One region of the Pseudomonas iranensis genome, then DNA from elsewhere that is predicted to be linked to it. Evidence: predicted binding sites of a transcription regulator. Region 1 holds the regulator's gene; each other region holds the start of a gene.
The links. The regulator sigma-54, encoded in region 1, starts transcription at its own class of promoters, with help from an activator protein. The targets are predictions, from matches to a motif close to ANTGGCATNNANNTTGCTNT.
Positions count from the first base shown of each region.

Region 2: the regulator sigma-54 is predicted to act here: its motif matches at 2,304-2,323, upstream of flgB (flagellar basal body rod protein FlgB).
Region 3: the regulator sigma-54 is predicted to act here: its motif matches at 2,291-2,310, upstream of HU724_RS24060 (pilin).
Region 4: the regulator sigma-54 is predicted to act here: its motif matches at 4,052-4,071, upstream of flhA (flagellar biosynthesis protein FlhA).

Region 1 covers NZ_CP077092.1:1,188,490-1,193,712, forward strand. The annotation lists gene rapZ (RNase adapter RapZ) at 1-775, opposite strand, end outside; gene ptsN (PTS IIA-like nitrogen regulatory protein PtsN) at 778-1,242, opposite strand; gene hpf (ribosome hibernation-promoting factor, HPF/YfiA family) at 1,255-1,563, opposite strand; gene HU724_RS05190 (RNA polymerase factor sigma-54) at 1,637-3,127, opposite strand; gene lptB (LPS export ABC transporter ATP-binding protein) at 3,294-4,019, opposite strand; gene lptA (lipopolysaccharide transport periplasmic protein LptA) at 4,019-4,564, opposite strand; gene lptC (LPS export ABC transporter periplasmic protein LptC) at 4,551-5,123, opposite strand; gene HU724_RS05210 (KdsC family phosphatase) at 5,132-5,223, opposite strand, start outside.
Region 2 covers NZ_CP077092.1:4,731,327-4,736,549, reverse strand. The annotation lists gene flgA (flagellar basal body P-ring formation chaperone FlgA) at 1-104, opposite strand, end outside; gene HU724_RS21280 (chemotaxis protein CheV) at 187-1,119, shown strand; gene cheR (protein-glutamate O-methyltransferase CheR) at 1,166-1,993, shown strand; gene flgB (flagellar basal body rod protein FlgB) at 2,364-2,774, shown strand; gene flgC (flagellar basal body rod protein FlgC) at 2,778-3,221, shown strand; gene flgD (flagellar hook assembly protein FlgD) at 3,237-3,965, shown strand; gene flgE (flagellar hook protein FlgE) at 3,997-5,223, shown strand, end outside.
Region 3 covers NZ_CP077092.1:5,346,390-5,351,612, forward strand. The annotation lists gene HU724_RS24045 (DUF748 domain-containing protein) at 1-596, shown strand, start outside; gene HU724_RS24050 (DUF2845 domain-containing protein) at 593-892, shown strand; gene HU724_RS24055 (BON domain-containing protein) at 1,157-1,510, opposite strand; gene HU724_RS24060 (pilin) at 1,807-2,244, opposite strand; gene pilB (type IV-A pilus assembly ATPase PilB) at 2,471-4,171, shown strand; gene HU724_RS24070 (type II secretion system F family protein) at 4,174-5,223, shown strand, end outside.
Region 4 covers NZ_CP077092.1:1,908,421-1,913,643, reverse strand. The annotation lists gene fleN (flagellar synthesis regulator FleN) at 1-394, opposite strand, end outside; gene flhF (flagellar biosynthesis GTPase FlhF) at 511-1,851, opposite strand; gene flhA (flagellar biosynthesis protein FlhA) at 1,863-3,992, opposite strand; gene HU724_RS08465 (DUF6124 family protein) at 4,614-4,973, shown strand; gene HU724_RS27735 (YncE family protein) at 5,101-5,223, opposite strand, start outside.

The DNA of each region.
Region 1 (5,223 bases):
AGCGGTGGTGCCCGCCGGTGCAGCCGATGGCAATGGTCACGTAGGCGCGGTTGCTGGCGGCGAAACGTGGCAGCCACTTGTTCAGGTAGGCGTAGATGTCCTGATACATTTCTTCGACATCCGGCTGCTGCGCCAGATACTCGGCCACCGGTGCATCAAGGCCCGATTGCGCGCGCAGCTCCGGTTTCCAGTACGGATTGGGCAGGCAGCGCACATCGAAGACCAGATCGGCATCGACCGGCATGCCGCGCTTGAAGCCAAATGACTCAACCAGAAACGCCGTGCCGGGCTCAGGCTGATTCAACAGGCGCAACTTCAGGGTATCGCGCAGTTGATACAGATTCAGGCTGGTGGTGTTGATTTTCAGGTCAGCCAGATCGGCGATCGGGCCGAGCAGGGCGGTTTCATCGTGAATCGCCTCGGCCAGCGAGCGATTGGCGTTGCTCAGCGGGTGACGACGACGGGTCTCGGAAAAACGCTTGAGCAAGGTTTCTTCGTCGGCGTCCAGGTACAACACATCGCACTTGATATGCTTGGCACGCACGTCTTCGAGCAATTCGGGAAAGCGTGACAGATGGCTGGGCAGGTTGCGTGCATCGATCGACACGGCGACCAGCGGCTGCGCCAGCTCCGTGTGAATCAGCGCACGCTCGGCCAGTTCCGGCAGCAAACCGGCCGGCAGATTGTCGATGCAGTAGTAGCCGTTGTCCTCAAGGACATTCAGGGCGGTACTTTTACCCGAGCCCGAACGGCCACTGACAATGATCAAACGCATGATTAGTGCCCGTTCTGCTCGTCCACTACAACCTGGTACAAGGCTTCGTTGCTCGGAGCGCTGCGCAGTTTTTCGCGCACTTCCTTGCGGTCGAGCATGCTGGCGATCTGGCGCAGTAATTCCAGATGCGCATCGGTCGCGGCTTCCGGGACCAGCAGCACGAACAGCAGGTCCACCGGGGCGCCGTCGATGGCGTCGAAATCGATCGGGGCTTCGAGGTGCAACAGGGCACTCACTGGCCCCGCGCAGCCCTTGAGGCGGCAGTGGGGAATGGCGATGCCGTTGCCAAAACCGGTGGAACCGAGTTTTTCACGGGCGATCAGCGCCTCGAAGACATCCTGCATCGCCAGATCCGGTACTTCGCGGTGGATCAGGTTGGCAATCTGTTCGAGGGCTTTTTTCTTGCTGCCGCCCGGCGCGTTCACTTGGGAACGGCCGGGGGTCAGGATGGTTTCAAGTCGGATCATGGGATAGGGGTGTTAACGACCGGTCGCGCCCTGGAGGAGGCTCTGGGTCTTTTCCTTATGCTTTTTGAGTTGGCGATCCAGCTTGTCGGTGAGTGAGTCGATCGCAGCATACATGTCGGTATCTTCTGCGTTGGCGACCACTTCGCTGCCGGGGATATGCAAGGTGGCTTCGATCTTCTGCTTCAGCTTTTCGACGCACATCGTGACCTGCACGTTGGTGATCTTGTCGAAATGTCGCTCCAGTCGTTGGAGTTTTTCCTCGATGTAGGAACGCAGAGGTTGGGTCACTTCCAGTTGGTGTCCACTGATGTTGACTTGCATACAGCTTCTCCTTCGTTGCCAGTGCATAAAGCGGCAGGCCGAAAAGCCTGCCACTGGAACGCTGTAACGTGGCTTACATCAACCGCTTGCGTTCGCTCGAAGGCGCGATTCCGAGGGATTCGCGGTACTTGGCGACGGTGCGGCGAGCCACCTGAATGCCTTGTGCCTCCAGTAAACCAGCGATCTTGCTGTCACTCAACGGCTTTTTCTGATTTTCCGCAGCGACCAGTTTTTTGATGATCGCGCGGATCGCCGTGGACGAGCATTCGCCGCCTTCGGCGGTGCTGACGTGGCTGGAGAAAAAGTATTTCAGCTCATAAATACCGCGCGGGGTATGCATGAATTTTTGCGTGGTCACCCGGGAAATCGTCGATTCGTGCATGCCGACCGCTTCGGCGATGTCATGCAATACCAACGGCTTCATCGCTTCGTCGCCGTATTCGAGGAAACCGCGCTGATGTTCGACGATCTGCGTGGCCACTTTCATCAGGGTTTCGTTGCGGCTCTGCAGGCTCTTGATGAACCAGCGGGCTTCCTGCAATTGATTACGCATGAAGGTGTTGTCGGCGCTGGTGTCGGCACGCTTCACAAAACCGGCGTATTGGGCGTTGACGCGAAGGCGGGGCACCGATTCCTGGTTCAGCTCGACCAGCCAGCGCTCGTTGTCCTTGCGCACGATCACATCGGGAATGACGTATTCGGCTTCGGTCGACTCGATCTGCGAGCCCGGACGCGGATTGAGACTCTGCACCAGTTCGATGACCTGGCGCAGCTCGTCTTCCTTGAGCTTCATCCGGCGCATCAACTGGCTGTAATCGCGGCTGCCGAGCAGGTCGATGTAATCGGCGACGAGGCGCTTGGCCTCGGCCAACCACGGTGTTTTGGCTGGCAACTGGCGAAGTTGCAGCAGCAGGCATTCGCTGAGGTTGCGGGCGCCGATACCGGCGGGCTCGAATTGCTGGATGCGATGCAGGACGGCTTCGATCTCGTCGAGCTCGATGTCCAGTTCAGGATCGAACGCTTCAAGAATTTCTTCGAGTGTTTCGTCCAGATAGCCCTGATTGTTGATGCAGTCGATCAGGGTGACGGCGATCAGGCGATCGGTGTCGGACATCGGCGCCAGGTTCAGTTGCCAGAGCAGATGGCTCTGCAGGCTCTCGCCGGCGGACGTGCGGGTGGTGAAATCCCACTCATCGTCATCGCTGCTCGGCAGGCTACTGGCGCTGGTCTGGTAGACGTCTTCCCAGGCGGTATCTACTGGCAGTTCGTTGGGGATGCGCTCGTTCCATTCGCCATCCTCGAGGTTGTCCACCGTCGGGGCGGTTTCCTGGTAGGAGGGTTCCTGGATTTCGGCGGGCTTCTGTTCGGCGTTGTCGGCCAGAGGATCGGCGTTGTCGAAGTCGTCGCCTTCTTCCTGGCGCTCGAGCATCGGATTGGATTCCAGAGCCTCCTGGATCTCCTGTTGCAGGTCCAGGGTCGACAATTGGAGCAGGCGGATGGCCTGTTGCAGCTGCGGTGTCATCGTCAGCTGCTGGCCCATTCTCAAGACTAGCGATGGTTTCATGGCAGGGGCTTAACACCTTATTCGCCGGCGCTTTGCGCCATCCACTACAGGGCGCCGAAGCGCCAAACTTAAGCAAATTATATGCCTGAAACTGAAGTGTTTGCCTAGAGCGCTGTAACAATTAAAGCGGATAAATGCGCCTTGAATCGATACAGCGCTGTCGCGCTTACAGGCGGAACTCGTGACCCAGATACACTTCCTTGACCAGATCGTTGGCCAGGATGGTTTCGGCATCACCTTCGGCGATCAGTTGACCGTCGTTGACGATGTAAGCGGTTTCGCAGATATCCAGGGTTTCACGGACGTTGTGGTCGGTGATCAGCACACCGATGCCCTTGGCCTTGAGGTGATGGATGATCTGCTTGATGTCGCCGACCGAGATCGGGTCGACACCGGCGAACGGTTCGTCGAGCAGGATGAATTTCGGCGCAGTGGCCAGGGCACGAGCGATTTCCACCCGGCGGCGCTCACCACCGGACAGGCTCATGCCGAGGTTGTCGCGGATGTGGCTGATGTGGAATTCCTGCAGCAGGCTTTCCAGCTCCTTGCGACGACCGGCCTTGTCGAGCTCCGGGCGTGTCTCGAGGATCGCCATGATGTTGTCGGCGACCGACAGTTTGCGGAAGATCGACGCTTCTTGCGGCAGATAGCCGATACCGGCCTTGGCGCGGCCGTGCATAGGCTGATGGCTGACGTCCAGATCATCGATCAGCACGCGGCCCTGATCCGCCTGCACCAGGCCGACGATCATGTAGAAGCACGTGGTCTTGCCGGCGCCGTTCGGGCCGAGCAAGCCGACGATCTGCCCGCTGTCGATCGACAGGCTGACGTCACGCACGACCTGGCGGCTTTTATAGGCCTTGGCCAGGTGCTGAGCTTTCAGAGTTGCCATTACTGGGATTTCTCTTCGGTTTTCTTCTTCGGCTGGATCACCATGTCGATGCGCGGACGCGATTCGGTGACCTTGCTGCCCGTGGCGCGACCGGCGCTGGCCAGTTTCTTCACGGTGTCGTAGACGATTTTTTCGCCCTGGGTGACGTTGTTATCCTTGTCGATAACCTTGGCCTTGTCGATCAGCACTACCCGGTTCTGCTGGGCGTGGTATTGAATCGTCACGCCGTAGCCCTTGACCGGGTTGGCGTCGCCCTGGGTCTGCAGCTGCTCGAAGTAAGCAAGGTTGCCCACCGAGGTCACCACGTCGATGTCGCCATTGGGCGCGCGCGTCATGGTCACGGTATTGCCTTTGACGATCATCGAACCCTGGGTAATGATCACGTCACCTTTATAGGTGGCGATGCCATTCTTGTCGTCCAGTTGCGCGTCGTCGGCCTGAATGCGGATAGGCTGCTGCTGATCGTTCGGCAGGGACCAGGCGCTCGCGCTTCCCAGTGCTGCGCCCAGACTGAGCAAAATAGGGAGGGTTTTAACGAGCCTCATACTGTCCTCTTACGTTCGATTGCAGGTGTATCCTGCTGTCCTTCAGGTACGCTTTCATTCCGACGCCAGTCGATACACCGCCAGCGCCCTCGATTCTAACGGGTTGCGCAGTCTGCGCATATTCCTGCTGCGGGAACACGGTCATGCGGGTGCTGGTGATCAGGGTGCCGCGCTGTTTCTCGTCGGTGCGCTGTACGCGTACCGAGTCGATCAATTCCACTTCGGTACCGCCGGAATTCACTTCGCCGCGCTCACTGGTCACGTGCCACGGGAAGTCGGTGCCGCGATACATGTTCAAATCAGGCTTGGTCACCAGGGTGACATCGGTAGCCTTGACGTGCTCGGCCTTGTCGGAAGTCATCTCGTACTGCACCTTGCCGTCCGGCAGGTACTGAATGGTATGCGTGTTGGTCGCGTACCAGTCGATCGGATTCTCGGCAGCCGAAACCGGTGGCTTGTCGAGGAAGCGTTCCGGGCTGATGTTCCAATAGCCGACCGCAGCGAAAATCGCCGCGATGCAGCCGAACAGCAGGAAGTTGCGAAACTTTTTGCTAAACATGGTCAGGCTCACAGGTACGCGGCGTTGGCCGCTTCGAGGCGGCCCTGGGCGCGCAGGATCAATTCGCAGAATTCACGGGCGGCACCTTCGCCGCCACGGG
Region 2 (5,223 bases), 2.5 Mb from region 1:
TGGGCAGGACTGCCAGCAAGCAAGCAGCAAACGGCGGACACCGCGCAAAGCCCTTTGCGAAGGGAGGATGTCAGGCGTCGGGAAAATGTCGTTTGAGCGTTCATACGAGTTAAAAAGCAAGCGCCGTGCCGTTTAGCAATGAATGTGCGTCGCAACAACACTTGGCGTTGGTGTAGGAGTCTGGGCATGGCTGGTGTAATGGATTCGGTGAACCAGCGCACGCAACTGGTAGGGCAGAATCGCCTCGAGCTGCTGTTGTTCCGTCTCGACGGGCCGCAGCTCTACGGGATCAACGTGTTCAAGGTACGGGAAGTGTTGCAATGCCCGTCCCTGACGTTGATGCCCAAATCCAGTCCTGTCGTGTGCGGGGTAGCGAATATACGGGGAGCGACCATTCCGATCCTGGATCTGGCAATGGCAACGGGCTCCGGTGCGTTGAAAGACAAGAACAGTCCGTTCGTGATCATCACGGAGTACAACACCAAGACCCAGGGTTTCCTGGTCCGCTCGGTGGAGCGCATCGTCAACATGAACTGGGAAGAGATCCATCCGCCACCCAAGGGTACCGGTCGCGATCACTACCTGACCGCTGTGACCCGGGTCGACAATCAGTTGGTCGAAATCATCGACGTCGAGAAGGTACTGGCCGAAGTCGCGCCGACGCCGGAAGCGATTTCGGTGGGCGTGGTCGATGTCGAGACGCAGACCAAGGCATTGTCGCTGCGGGTGCTGACGGTCGATGACTCGTCGGTGGCGCGCAAGCAGGTCACCCGTTGTCTGCAGACCATCGGTGTCGAAGTGGTGGCGCTGAACGACGGCAAGCAGGCGCTGGATTACCTGCGCAAGCTGGTCGACGAGGGCAAGAAGCCGGAAGAAGAGTTCCTGATGATGATTTCCGACATCGAGATGCCGGAGATGGACGGGTACACCCTGACGGCGGAAATCCGCGGCGACGCACGCATGCAAAAGCTCCATATCATCCTGCATACTTCGTTGTCGGGGGTATTCAATCAGGCGATGGTGAAGAAAGTCGGTGCTGATGACTTCCTGGCCAAATTCCGTCCTGATGACCTCGCATCCCGGGTAGTCGACCGGATCAAAGCAGCAGATATCAGCTAGGGGCCTTCTGCCCCTGGCGGTCAACACGATTTAAGAGGCGGCATCATTGTCTACGGGTAATTTGGATTTCGAACAGTTCCGGGTCTTCCTGGAAAAAGCCTGTGGCATTCTGCTCGGTGAAAACAAGCAGTATCTGGTCTCGAGCCGTCTCAACAAACTGATGGAGCAGCAAGGCATCAAGTCCCTGGGTGAGCTGGTACAGCGCATCCAGACCCAGCCGCGCAGCGGTTTGCGCGAGCAGGTGGTCGATGCCATGACGACCAACGAAACCCTGTGGTTTCGCGACACCTATCCGTTTGAAGTCTTGAAGAACAAGGTACTGCCGGAAGCGATCAAGGCCAGCCCCAACCAGCGTCTGCGGATCTGGTCGGCGGCCTGCTCGTCGGGACAGGAACCGTACTCGCTGTCGATGTCGATCGACGAGTTCGAGCGCAGCAACCTGGGTCAGTTGAAGATGGGTGTGCAGATCGTTGCCACTGATCTGTCGGGCCTGATGCTCAACAACTGCAAGACCGGCGAGTACGACAGCCTGGCGATCGGTCGCGGTCTGTCGCCGGAACGCCTGCAACGCTACTTCGACCCGAAAGGGCCGGGGCGCTGGGTGGTCAAGGCGCCGATCAAGAGCCGGGTGGAATTCCGCTCGTTCAACCTGCTCGACAGTTACGCAGCGCTGGGCAAGTTCGACATCGTGTTCTGTCGCAACGTGCTGATCTACTTCTCTGCCGAAGTGAAGAAAGACATCCTGTTGCGCATTCACAGCACGTTGAAGCCGGGCGGATATCTGTTCCTTGGCGCTTCGGAAGCGCTGAACGGTTTGCCGGATCATTACCAGATGGTTCAGTGCAGCCCGGGGATTATTTACAAGGCGAAGTAAGCGGTTTGCGGCGGTACAAAAAACGGGAGGCCCCAAAAGGCCTGCCGTTTTTTTGTGCCCGAATTATTTCCACGAACACCACGAACCCCCTGTGGGAGCGAGCCTGCTCGCGAAAGCGGTCTGTCCATAAGACAGTTGGCGCCTGACACGCCGCCTTCGCGAGCAGGCTCGCTCCCACAGGGATCTGCGCTGACCTGGCAAGGACGGCAAGCGGCAGAAAAGCGGCATCCGGCGGTAACCGGTTGCCGCTTTTCTGGCATTGCCGCTTAGCCTGTTTGGCGCAAAGCCCCGGAATACGGGGGTTCTTCCATTTGGCACGGCGCTTGCTAAAGCTCAGTTACGAAAAACCGGTCACCTGAAGGTTCCCGACATGAGCATCAGCTTCGACAAAGCGCTGGGCATTCACGAAAAGGCATTGGGCTTCCGCGCCCAGCGTGCCGAAGTACTGGCCAACAACATCGCCAACGCCGACACCCCGAACTACAAGGCGCGGGATCTGGATTTCTCCAAAGTGCTCGAAGCACAGACCGAGAAGACCAAGACCGGCGGCCACTTTGCCCTGAACATGACCAACAGCCGGCACATCGAGGCTGAAGGGCTGGGCAATGGCGACGAGTCGCTGATGTATCGCACGCCGATGCAGCCTTCGATCGACCAGAACACCGTCGACGCTCAACTGGAACAGTCGAACTACGCGGAAAACGCCGTCGGCTTCCAGGCCAGCTTCACCTTGCTCAACAGCAAATTCAAAGGGCTGGTGTCAGCCCTGCGCGGAGAATAATCCATGTCCCTGTCCAGCGTTTTCAACATTGCCGGCAGCGGCATGAGCGCGCAGACCACACGCCTGAACACCGTGGCCTCGAACATCGCCAACGCCGAAACCGTTTCGTCGAGCATCGACCAGACCTACCGCGCGCGCCATCCGGTATTCGCCACCATGTTCCAGGGCGGCCAGGCCGGCGGCAGCAATTCGCTGTTCCAGAACCAGGACGCGGCCGGGCAGGGCGTGCAGGTACTCGGCGTTGTCGAAGACCAGAGCAACCTCGAAGCGCGCTACGAGCCGAACCATCCGGCCGCCGACGCCAAGGGCTACGTCTACTACCCGAACGTCAACGTGGTGGAAGAAATGGCTGACATGATTTCCGCGAGCCGCTCGTTCCAGACCAACGCGGAAATGATGAACACCGCCAAAACCATGATGCAGAAGGTACTGACCCTCGGTCAGTAATAAGGGGCGACTGCCATGAGCGTTACGGATACCACCAGCAGCCTGAGCATGAACGACATCTTGGCCAACTCATCGAAGAAGGCCAGCAGCACTACGTCAGGCGGCATCGCTTCGGCGACCAACAGTGCCACCGGCGGCCAGGCGCTGGGCAAGGATGCTTTCCTGCAACTGCTGGTCACCCAGCTGAAAAACCAGAACCCGCTCGACCCGCAGGACAACAGCGCGTTCGTTGCGCAACTGGCGCAGTTCAGCAGCCTTGAAGGCATTACCACGCTGAACTCCACCGTCAGCGGCCTTGCCGGCAACTACAACTCGTCGCAGGCATTGCAAGCGTCGTCGCTGGTCGGTCGCAACGTGATCGTGCAGACCAACACCGCCCAGCTCGATGACCCGAGCAAAGGCCTGACCGGTTCGGTCACCGTGCCGTCGTCGATTGCCGGCGGCACCGTGACCATCACCGACAAGGACGGCAAAACCGTGCGCACCATCGACCTGGGCAGCCGCGCTGCCGGCGATGCCAGCTTCACTTGGGACGGCAAGGACACAGCCGGCACCGTGGTTCCGGTCGGCACTTACACGTTCAAGGCCAACGCCCCGATCAACGGCACCGCGACCGATCTGGCGACCTACCTGCCAGCGACCGTCAACAGCGTGACGATCAGCCAGACCGGTGGCGAGCTGATGCTCAACCTGGCCGGCAAGGGCACCGTTGCCCTGTCCAAAGTACAAACCATTGGTATATAGAGCCGACTAACCCGGCACGAAGGAGTGGAACATGTCTTTTAACATCGGCCTTAGCGGTCTCTATGCCGCCAACAAACAACTCGACGTAACCGGCAACAACATCGCCAACGTCGCCACCGCCGGTTTCAAATCCTCGCGGGCAGAATTCGCAGACGTGTACTCGGCCACTCGTTTGGGTACCGGTACCAAAGTGATCGGCAACGGCGTGCGCCTGGCCAACGTTTCCCAGCAGTTCACCCAGGGTGACATCAACAACACTGGCAACGTGCTGGACATGGGCATCAACGGTTCCGGCTTCTTCACCATGAGCAACAACGGCTCAATCTCGTACACCCGTGCCGGTACGTTCAAGGTCGACGACCAAGGTTTCATTACCAATACCGACTACACCTCGCGTCTGCAGGGTTACGGTGTGGATGCCAATGGCAAGATCATCAACGGTGTGCTGACCGATTTGAAGATCGATACTTCGAACCTCGCGCCGAAATCCACTTCGGCGGTGACCTCGAGCATCAACCTGAATTCGTCGGCACCGAAAATCATCGATACTGGCGCCACTGCCGTCGTGTTCGATCCTTCCAAGCCTGAGACTTACACCAAGTCCTTCAGCACGCCGATCTATGACACTCAGGGCAACTCGCACGTCATGGATCAGTACATGGTCAAGACCGGCGACAACGTCTGGAAGGTCTACACTCTGGTTGATGGTCGCAACCCGGACGCTACCGGTACCAACCCTGTCACCACGCCGCCGGTGGCTTCGACGCTGACGTTCGACAGTTCAGGCAAACTGGTTCAGGTGAGCACGCCTAACCCGGCTGATCCGACTAACCCGATCATTAGCAGCGATCTCACGTTGAAAAACTGGGTGCCGGGCACCGTGACCAATGGCAACTTCACGCCTAATGGCGCAGCGGCGAACCCGAATGGCGTGACCATTTCCATGGCCAGCACCACCCAATACAACGCCGACACCTCACGCACGATCCCGACTCAGGATGGTTACGCTACCGGCCAGATCACCAACCTGACCATCGACGGCACCGGTACCCTGTTCGCTAACTTCAGCAACAACCAGAACAAGGCCATCGGCCAGGTCGCATTGGCCAGCTTCACTAACGAGCAAGGTCTGCAAGCTGTCGGCGGCACCAGTTGGAAGGAAACCTTTGCTTCGGGTATCCCGGGTTATGACGCTCCGGAAACCGGCACGCTGGGCTCCATTCAATCCAACTCGCTGGAGGAGTCGAACGTCAATCTG
Region 3 (5,223 bases), 1.9 Mb from region 1:
GCGGGCTGGTCAGTGGCGGCGGCTCCGAAGACCTCGGCACGGTGTCCTTCGCGCCGGGCTCCAGCGATCTGAGCAAAGACGCCGAAGCGGCGCTGGTGAAACTGTCGCAAGCGCTCAAGGAACGTCCGGCGCTGCGCCTGGAAATCGAAGGCACTGCCGCGAAGAGCAGTGATGGGCCACTGCTCGCCGAGCAACGTCTGGAACGCGAATACCAATACAACTACTACAAGATGCTCCAGCGCCGTGGCGACAAAGTCCCGGCCCAGGCCTCGCTGCTGCAAGTACCCGAAGGCGAGAAAGGCGCATTGCTCGAAGGGATTTACCGCACCCGCCTGAAAACCCAGCCACCGGCAGAATGGAAAGACCTGGGCAAGGAAGAACGCACGGCAAAAATGCGCCAAGGCGTGATCGCGTTCTGGAGCGGCAGCGAGGTGCTGTTGCGACAGTTGGGCCAGGATCGCGCCAGCACCATCAAGGATTACCTGGTCGACAAGGGCAAGCTGGAAGATGACCGCGTGTACTTCATCGACGCCAACCTCGGCGAGGCCGAAAGCGATGGCCGCGTGGTCACGCAAATGCACCTGGATGCAGAATGACCGTGCGTAACTGGCTGGCTGTGCTCGCTCTGACCTGCGCCGCCGGCCACGCGTCGGCTTCGGATACATTGCGCTGCGGCAGCCAGTTGATCAGCCTCGGCGACCGCGCCAGCGAGGTGCAGCAAAAATGCGGCGAGCCGGTCAGTCGCGACGTGCTCGGCTACAAGCGCAGTGCCAATCGCCGCGAAGAGTTTCAGGTCGAGGAATGGACCTACGGCCCGAACAACGGCATGTATCAATACCTGCGCTTCGAAGGCAATCGCCTGCGGCAGATCAACAGCAAACGCGGTAACTAAGCCTTACGAAATTCACCCTGTGGGAGCGAGCCTGCTCGCGAATACGGTCTGTCTACTGACGAACTTGTCGGCTGACACTACGCATTCGCGAGCAGGCTCGCTCCCACATTGGTATTGCCCAAAATAGAACAGGCCCCGACACAAGTGCCGGGGCCTGTAATGGTCACATCCGTGTGACCGTTCGCATGAACTCTAAAGTTGCGGCAGACGTATTGCTCGGCCCGTCTGTCGCGTCTTCTCCCGGTTCAGGCGAGAAGTCTTGCCTTACTCGGCTTTCAGGCCGTCAGCGGAGACCGCTTTAACGCCTTTGATTTTCTTGGCAATGCCTACGGCGACTTCTTTCTGCGACTCGGTTACCGCAGTGGTCGACGACAGGGAAACTACACCCTTGTTGGTTTCGACTTTGATGTCGGTGCCTGGAATGCCTTTTTCGGTAACCAGGTCAGCTTTGACCTTGGTGGTGATCCAGGTGTCGCTGGTATCTTGTTTCATTTCGGTAACTTCACCGGCAGCCAGAACCATCGGCGCTTGGGTAGCCTGAGCGGACTGGGCGAAAGCGCCACCAGCCATGGTCAGGGTCAGAGCGGTAGCAGCGGCAGTGATAGCGAACTTCTTCATACGAGTAACTCCTGTTTTTACTGGAAGTCTGCTGTAACGCTTGTCAGCAGGGTTACCGGAGATATTGCGAACGCTGTGCCAACTTTTTCTGGCATGCCAATTCGTTTAAAAACAACGAGTTACGAAAACAGGCTATTTTCGTTTTCATGCAAAATGCATGACTCGCCCAATCTTCGCATGCAAGTTGCGGTTTTCTGGAAAGTTCATAAGCTGCTGAAATTATTGGAGCTTTTGTGAAGTGTCGGGATATGAAAATGCCCCGCAGTGCGGGGCATTCTGATTATTCACCTTTGTGATTACGTACCGCTGGCCGTGCAACCGCGCGGAGAATAATCAGAGTTGACCGTCGTCGCACACGTCCAAACACCGGAGGTATTCCCCGTCGCCGCCCCGGAACGAGAAAGCGTAATGGTTTTACCTAACACCGGACCTGGTGCATTGAGCAGGGTACAGGTAAGCGTGCCTTCGCCAGTCGCGGCTGTGCCTGTAACTGCCAACGTACAGTTGGAGGTAGTAGTCGCACCATTGGCAACGTTGGCCAGAGTTGGAGCTGTGCCTTGATTGATCGTGTCCTCGAACGGCACTTTCAATGCACTAATCTCCGCCAACCCCGCCGTAACCTTCGACCGCGCCTGATACTTCGAATACTGAGGCAGGGCGATAGTCGCCAGAATGCCGATGATCGCCACGACGATCAGCAGCTCGATCAATGTGAAACCTTGTTGTTTTTTCATAGACACGCTCCATGCATGAGTCGAAATCTCATGATCTGAACAAGGCTCAGCACAGCCCATGCCAACGCCTTTCAGGCCCCGCCTGCTGGGCGCGCGCGATTTTCTGCGCCGTTTCCTACAACCCGCAACCGCACTATCTGACACTTTTTGTCACCTGCACCGGCCGTGTTTGGCGCTGTCACTTGACTAGGCTATAAGTCATGAACGGCAAGCGTGCGGAATCCCCATGAATGACATCGCTCTGAGCGGTCTGGCCAAGCAATTGGTCCAGGCCGAACTGCTCACGGAAACAAGTGCCCGGCAATCCTGGGCGCAGGCCCAGCGCAATCGCGTCTCGCTGGTCAATTACCTGGTACACAACAAACTGGTCAATAGCCGGCAAATTGCCGAGATCGCTTCCGAACATTTCGGCATGGCCCTGCTCGATCTCAGCTGCCTCGACAAGGAGACTCAGCCCAAGGGCCTGGTCAGTGAAAAACTGGTTCGTCAGCACTGCGCCCTGCCCTTGTGGCGGCGCGGCAACAAATTGTTCGTGGGCCTTTCCGACCCGAGCAATCAGCAGGCGATCAGCGACATCCAGTTCAGCACCGGCCTGAGCACCGAGGCGATTCTGGTCGAGGACGACAAGCTCAGCGACGCCATCGACAAGTTCTTCGACAGCCACGCCTCGGGTCTGGAAGAAATGGCCGATGTCGATCTCGACGGCCTCGACGTCGAGTCCATCGATGACAACAAACAGGACGTGATCGGCGGCCTCGATGCCGACGACGCCCCGGTCGTACGTTTTGTGCACAAGATGCTGCTCGATGCGATCAAGAGCGGCTCTTCCGACCTGCACTTCGAACCCTACGAAAAAAACTACCGGGTGCGCATGCGCACCGACGGCATGCTGCGCGAGGTGGCCAAGCCGCCGATCCAGTTGGCCGGGCGTATTGCCGCTCGCCTGAAGGTCATGGCCAGTCTGGATATTTCCGAACGACGCAAACCCCAGGACGGGCGGATCAAGATGCGCCTGTCGAAAAGCAAATCCATCGATTTTCGCGTCAACACCTTGCCGACCCTGTGGGGCGAAAAAGTGGTGATCCGGATTCTCGACCCGTCCAGTGCACAAATGGGCATCGACGCCTTGGGTTACGAAGCCGAGCAAAAGGCCTTGTACCTGGCCGCGCTGAAACAGCCGCAAGGGATGATTCTGGTCACTGGCCCCACCGGTTCCGGTAAAACCGTGTCGCTGTACACCGGGCTGAACATCCTCAACACCGTCGACATCAATATTTCCACCGCCGAAGACCCGGTGGAAATCAACATGGAAGGCATCAATCAGGTCAACGTCAATCCCCGCCAAGGGCTGGACTTTGCCCAGGCGCTGCGCTCGTTTCTGCGTCAAGACCCGGATGTGATCATGGTCGGCGAGATCCGCGATCTGGAAACCGCCGAGATCGCGATCAAGGCCGCGCAGACCGGCCACCTGGTGCTGTCGACCCTGCACACCAACAGCGCGGCGGAAACCCTCACGCGCCTGCACAACATGGGCATTCCCGGTTTCAACATTGCCACCTCGGTCAGCCTGATCATCGCCCAGCGTCTGGCGCGCAAATTGTGCGCGCACTGCAAGCGGCCGCTGGAAATCCCGCACGAAACCTTGCTCAAGGAAGGCTTCCCCGAGGAACGCATCGGCCATTTCACGATCTACGAGCCGGTCGGTTGCGATCACTGCAACGGCGGTTACAAAGGACGCGTGGGGATTTATGAAGTGGTAAAGAACACACCGGACCTGCAACGGTTGATCATGGCGGAAGGCAATTCGCTGGAAATCGACATTCAGATGCGCCGCGACGGCTTCGCCGATCTGCGCACTTCCGGGCTGCACAAGGCGATGCAAGGCATCACCAGCCTTGAGGAAATCAACCGGGTCACCAAGGATTGAACATGGCGGTCAAGGCAGCGAAAGTCAGCGTTTACGCCTGGGAAGGCACCGACCGCAAAGGCAGTAAAGTCAGCGGCGAGTTGAGCGGGCAGAACCCCGCACTGATCAAGGCGCAGCTGCGCAAACAGGGGATCAACCCGGGCAAGGTGCGCAAGAAGTCCGCCTCCCTGCTGACCTTGGGCAAACGCATCAAACCGCAGGACATCGCCTTGTTCACCCGGCAGATGGCGACCATGATGAAGGCCGGCGTGCCGCTATTGCAGTCCTTCGACATCATCGGTGAAGGCTTCGAAAACCCGGCCATGCGCAAACTGGTCGACGAGGTCAAACAGGAGGTCGCGGCCGGTAACAGCTTCGCCACGGCCCTGCGCAAGAAACCGCAATACTTCGACGAGTTGTACTGCAACCTGGTCGACGCCGGCGAACAGTCCGGTGCTCTCGACACGTTGCTCGAACGAGTGGCGACCTATAAGGAAAAAAGCGAAGCGCTCAAGGCCAAGATCAAGAAAGCCATGACTTACCCTACTGCAGTGGTGCTGGTGGCGGCGGTGGTGACCGGCATTCTGCTGGTCAAGGTGGTGCCGCAGTTCCAGTCGGTATTCTCCGGGTTCGGCGCCGAACTGCCGGGCTTCACCCTGATGATCATCAGCCTGTCGGAATTCATGCAGCAGTGGTGGTGGGCGATTCTTTTTGCGCTGGTGGCAGCGTTTTTCGGCACTCGCCACGCGTTGAAGACATCGCAGGCCCTGCGCGACCGCCGCGATGCCTGGCTGCTGAAGCTGCCGCTGGTAGGCACTTTGATGTACAAGTCCGCCGTCGCCCGTTTCGCCCGCACCCTGTCGACCACTTTCGCCGCCGGCGTGCCGTTGGTGGAGGCGCTGGATTCGGTGGCGGGCGCCACCGGCAACGTGGTGTTCAAGCGCGCGGTGCTGCGAGTTCGGCAAGACGTCTCGACCGGTATGCAATTGAATTTCTCGATGCGCAGCACCGGTGTGTTTCCCAATATGGCGGTGCAGATGACCGCCATTGGCGAGGAGTCCGGGGCACTGGAT
Region 4 (5,223 bases), 720 kb from region 1:
AGTCACCAATACCCGCAGCGGTGTCGATCACCAGCACGTCGAGATTGTCGCCGATGTCGCTGAACGCCTGGATCAGGCCGGCGTGCTGCGCCGGGCTCAGGTGCACCATGCTCTGCGTGCCGGAGGCCGCCGGCACGATGCGAATCCCGCCCGGGCCCTGCAACAGCACGTCGCGCAGTTCGCAACGGCCTTCGATGACGTCGGCCAGTGTGCGCTTGGGTGTCAGCCCCAGCAGAACGTCGACGTTCGCCAGGCCCAGGTCGGCGTCCAGCAGCATGACCCGACGGCCAAGCTCTGCCAGCGCCAGCGACAAGTTCACTGACACGTTAGTCTTGCCGACGCCACCTTTGCCGCCGGTCACCGCGATCACCTGTACGGGATGCATGCTGCCCATGTTATTTCTTTACCTTGTCTTGCATAGACGGAGGCCACATTACTGGCTGCGCGTTCCTGATCGGAACAATGCGTGGCAGACCATCGATGTAGGTACAAAAACTGTTCATGATTACCTCAGCCAACCTGCTTGGTCGGGCTGTGATAGATATCAGCGAACATGTCAGCCATGGCTTCTTCGCTGGGTTCTTCCTGCATTTGCACGCTGACGGCGCGGCTGACCAGTTGATGACGGCGCGGCAGATGCAGATCATCCGGAATCCGTGGGCCATCGGTCAGATACGCGACCGGCAATTCATGACTGATCGCCAGGCTCAACACTTCGCCGAGACTGGCCGTTTCATCCAGTTTAGTCAGGATGCAGCCGGCCAGCCCGCAACGCTTGTAACTGTGATAAGCGGCGGTTAGAACCTGTTTCTGGCTGGTGGTTGCCAGGACCAGATAATTTTTTGAGCGAATGCCACGCCCGGCCAGGCTCTCAAGCTGCATGCGCAACGCCGGATCACTGGCTTGCAGGCCGGCAGTATCGATCAAAACCACGCGCTTGCGTAGCAGTGGATCCAATGCCTGCACCAGCGACTGACCCGGATCGACGTGCGTTACCGGCACGTTAAGAATGCGCCCGAGGGTTTTCAATTGTTCCTGCGCGCCGATGCGGAAGCTGTCCATGCTCACCAGTGCGACGTTCTGCGCGCCGTACTTGAGCACGTAACGCGCGGCGAGCTTGGCCAGCGTGGTGGTCTTGCCCATGCCGGCGGGGCCGACCATGGCAATCACACCGCCCTCTTCCAGCGGCTCGACTTCCGGTACGGCAATCATCCGCGCCAGGTGCGCGAGCAGCATGCGCCAGGCCTGACGGGGTTCTTCGATATCGGTGATCATCGCCAGCAGATCGCGCGACAGCGGGCCGGACAGGCCGATGCGCTGCAGACGGCGATACAGATTGGCCTGGGCCGGACGGCTGCCTTGCAACTGATTCCAGGCCAGGGTGCCGAGCTGCACTTCCATCAGCTCGCGCAGGCTGTTCAATTCAAAACGCATCGAATCCAGCGCACGCGGATCGACACCCGCCGAGGCCTGCGCAGGCGCTGCGGCCGGGCGCGTCGGTGCGGCGTAGGTCGGCTCGCTCAGCGGTTCGGCAGCAGTCAGCGGCAGGCCTGCGGTCAACGGCAGCCCGGCGAACAACTGCTGATTGGTGTTGCCGTCGGCTTCGCCACGCAGGCTCAGCTCGGCCTGGGCGGTGACGATGCGCGACTGGGTCTTGCGCAGCTCGTCTTCGAGTTCCATGTTCGGAACCCGTGGCGCCAGCGCCGACAGTTTGTAATCCAGAGCCGCCGTCAACTCGACGCCGCCGGCAATGCGGCGGTTGCCGATGATGGCGGCATCAGCGCCCAGCTCATCGCGAACCAGCTTCATGGCCTGACGCATATCGGCGGCGAAAAAACGCTTAACTTGCATAAACCACTACCTCAGCCGTTGGGCCCTACTGTCGCAACGATGGTCACTTGCTTGTTGTCCGGTACTTCCTGGTAGGCCAGCACATGCAGGCCTGGCACTGCGAGGCGGCCGAAGCGCGAGAGCATCGCGCGAATCGGGCCTGCCACCAGCAGGATCACCGGTTGGCCTTGCATTTCCTGACGCTGGGCCGCTTCGATCAACGAACGCTGCAGCTTCTCGGCCATGCTCGGCTCCAGCAGAACGCCCTCTTCCGAGCCTTGTCCTGCCTTCTGCAGACTATTGAGCAATATCTGTTCCAACCTTGGTTCCAATGTGATTACAGGCAGCTCGGACTCAGTGCCTACAATGCTTTGGACGATTGCACGGGATACGCCGACCCGCACAGCGGCGACCAGCGCGGCGGTATCTTGACTCTTGGCAGCGTTGTTCGCGATCGCCTCGGCAATGCTGCGAATGTCGCGCACCGGCACGTGCTCGGCGAGCAGCGCTTGCAGGACCTTGAGCAACTGCGACAGCGAAACCACGCCCGGCACCAGCTCTTCCGCCAGTTTCGGCGAGCTCTTGGCCAGCAATTGCATGAGTTGCTGCACTTCCTCGTGGCCGATCAGCTCACTGGAGTGCTTGTACAGAATCTGGTTCAAGTGCGTGGCGACCACGGTGCTCGCATCGACCACGGTGTAGCCGAGCGATTGCGCCTGCGCACGCTGGCTGATTTCGATCCACACCGCCTCCAGGCCAAAAGCCGGATCTTTGGCGTTGATACCGTTGAGCGAACCGTAGACCTGGCCCGGGTTGATCGCCAGTTCGCGATCCGGGTAGATCTCGGCCTCGGCGAGGATCACGCCCATCAGCGTCAGGCGGTAAGCGCTCGGCGCCAGATCGAGGTTGTCGCGGATGTGCACGGTCGGCATCAAAAAGCCCAGATCCTGCGAGAGCTTCTTGCGCACACCCTTGATCCGCGCGAGCAATTGTCCACCCTGATTGCGGTCCACCAGCGGAATCAGGCGATAGCCGACTTCGAGGCCGATCATGTCGATCGGTGTGACGTCGTCCCAGCCCAGCTCTTTGGTTTCCATGGCCCGGGCTGGCGACGGCAGCAGTTCCTGCTGACGCTTGACCTCTTCCAGCGCCACAACCTTGGCGACGTTCTGCTTCTTCCAGAACAGGTATGCGCCGCCCGCAGCCAGCGCCGCCATGCTCAGGAAGGAGAAGTGCGGCATGCCTGGCACCAGGCCCATCACCGCCATCAAACCAGCGGCCACGGCCAGCGCTTTCGGCGAGGCGAACATCTGGCGGTTGATCTGCTTGCCCATGTCTTCCGAGCCGGAAGCACGGGTCACCATGATCGCCGCTGCTGTAGATAACAACAGTGATGGCAATTGCGCCACTAAACCGTCACCGATGGTCAGCAAGGCGTAAACCTTGCCCGCATCGCCGAAGCTCATGCCGTGCTGGAAGATACCAACCGCCATGCCGCCGATAAGGTTGATGAACAGAATCAGCAGGCCGGCGATCGCGTCACCACGGACGAACTTGCTGGCACCGTCCATCGAACCGTAGAACTCCGCCTCCTGGGCGACTTCCTGACGGCGCGACTTGGCTTGATTCTGGTCGATCAGGCCGGCGTTGAGGTCGGCGTCGATCGCCATTTGTTTGCCAGGCATCGCATCGAGGGTGAAACGCGCGCTCACCTCCGAAATCCGCCCGGCACCCTTGGTCACCACGACGAAGTTGATGATCATGAGGATCGCGAAGACCACGATACCGACCACGTAGTTACCGCCGATCACCACCTCACCGAAGGCCTGAATCACCTTACCGGCGGCGGCGTGGCCGTCCTGACCGTGGAGCATCACCACCCGCGTCGAGGCCACGTTCAACGCCAGACGCAGCAGCGTCGCCACCAGCAGAATGGTCGGGAACACCGCGAAATCCAGCGGCCGCAGCGCATACACGCAGACCAGCAGGACGACGATCGACAGAGCGATGTTGAAGGTAAAGAAGACGTCGAGCAGGAACGGCGGTACCGGCAACATCATCATCGCCAGCATGACCAGCAGCAGCAACGGCACGCCCAGATTGCCTCGACTGAGGTCGGCAACGTTGGTGCGTGCTGTATTGAATAACTGAGTGCGATCCACCGGTTTTCCCCGTTCCTTTAAAGCAAACTTTTGACGCCCCGAACGGACGCAGGGCGGCTATTGCAAGAAGCTTTCCAACTTTTGCCGGGGAATGAAATAGAGCGGTTTTACTTGGGATTGTCGGCTGATTGGGCTGGCCCCTTCGCGAGCAGGCTCGCTCCCACAGTTTGAATGCATTCCCAATCGGACATTTGGAATACGGCCCCTGTGGGAGCGAGCCTGCACGCGAAGAGGCCTTCGAATACGGCGCATTTTTTTCGATTTAAACGAAGCCGTTTAAAAGACACCTGCAGACACGGTCTCAAGGCTACAAATCCTTGCGCCATTGCCTACAGCCAAGCCAGAATCCGCCGGCTTGTGCACCTGGGGCCCGGGTTCTATTGTGGTCCGGTCGCTGACGAATCAGCGATCGGGTTTAGCGACTCGAACTCATGTCAAAGGTGCATCAGCGTTCCAGGCTTCGTTGCGGATCTGTATGTTCGCGATTTCGTCATGGTGGCTGTATGCGGGAGACCTTCGGGTCTGCCGGGTGCCTTTGACCGGTTCGCTAACCCGCGTACAGCCGCCACCCGTCCTGTTTAGCGACAGGTTGTAGCGGCTCCACTTCAAAGGAGCTTCACCATGATCAAACCAACACCCAACCCACCCGAATCCGACCCCACCTCCCCCTACGAATCCCTCGATTCAAAAAAACTCCACCAAGCCGCCGACCGCGCCCTCGACCACTACCTCTGCCCGCCCGGCTCCACCCCACCGCCGTTCAGCCCCCGCGCCATGTACGCCGTCACCGCCGACACAAAAAACGAAGACCTGCTGGCCAACGCCTGCGAAACCCTCGCCTCGGCCAAAACCATCGCCCAGGAATTCGCCGGACTGGTGAAACCATCCCAGCGCCGAACGCTGATGGGCATCGCGCAACTGTTCATGCTCGGGGAATTGGCGGTGAATCGGGTGCTGGATAATCTGGAGTTGCCGCAGTAGGTCGGCCCAATGATCGTTCCCACGCTCCCGCGTGGGAATGCAGCCCGGGACGCTCCGCGCCCCATCCAGAGCCGAGCGCTGAATCTTCCTGGATACATGCCTTTGCCGCGCGTGGGAACGATCCAGACTAAATTTTCATCACTGAAATCAAACCTCTATCAGCGGCGCCGACATAAAGGCGGCTACCATCCAAGCTGGCGACGATCGTATGAGGTTTGAATTGCAAAGGAATACTCCTGACGTCACTCGT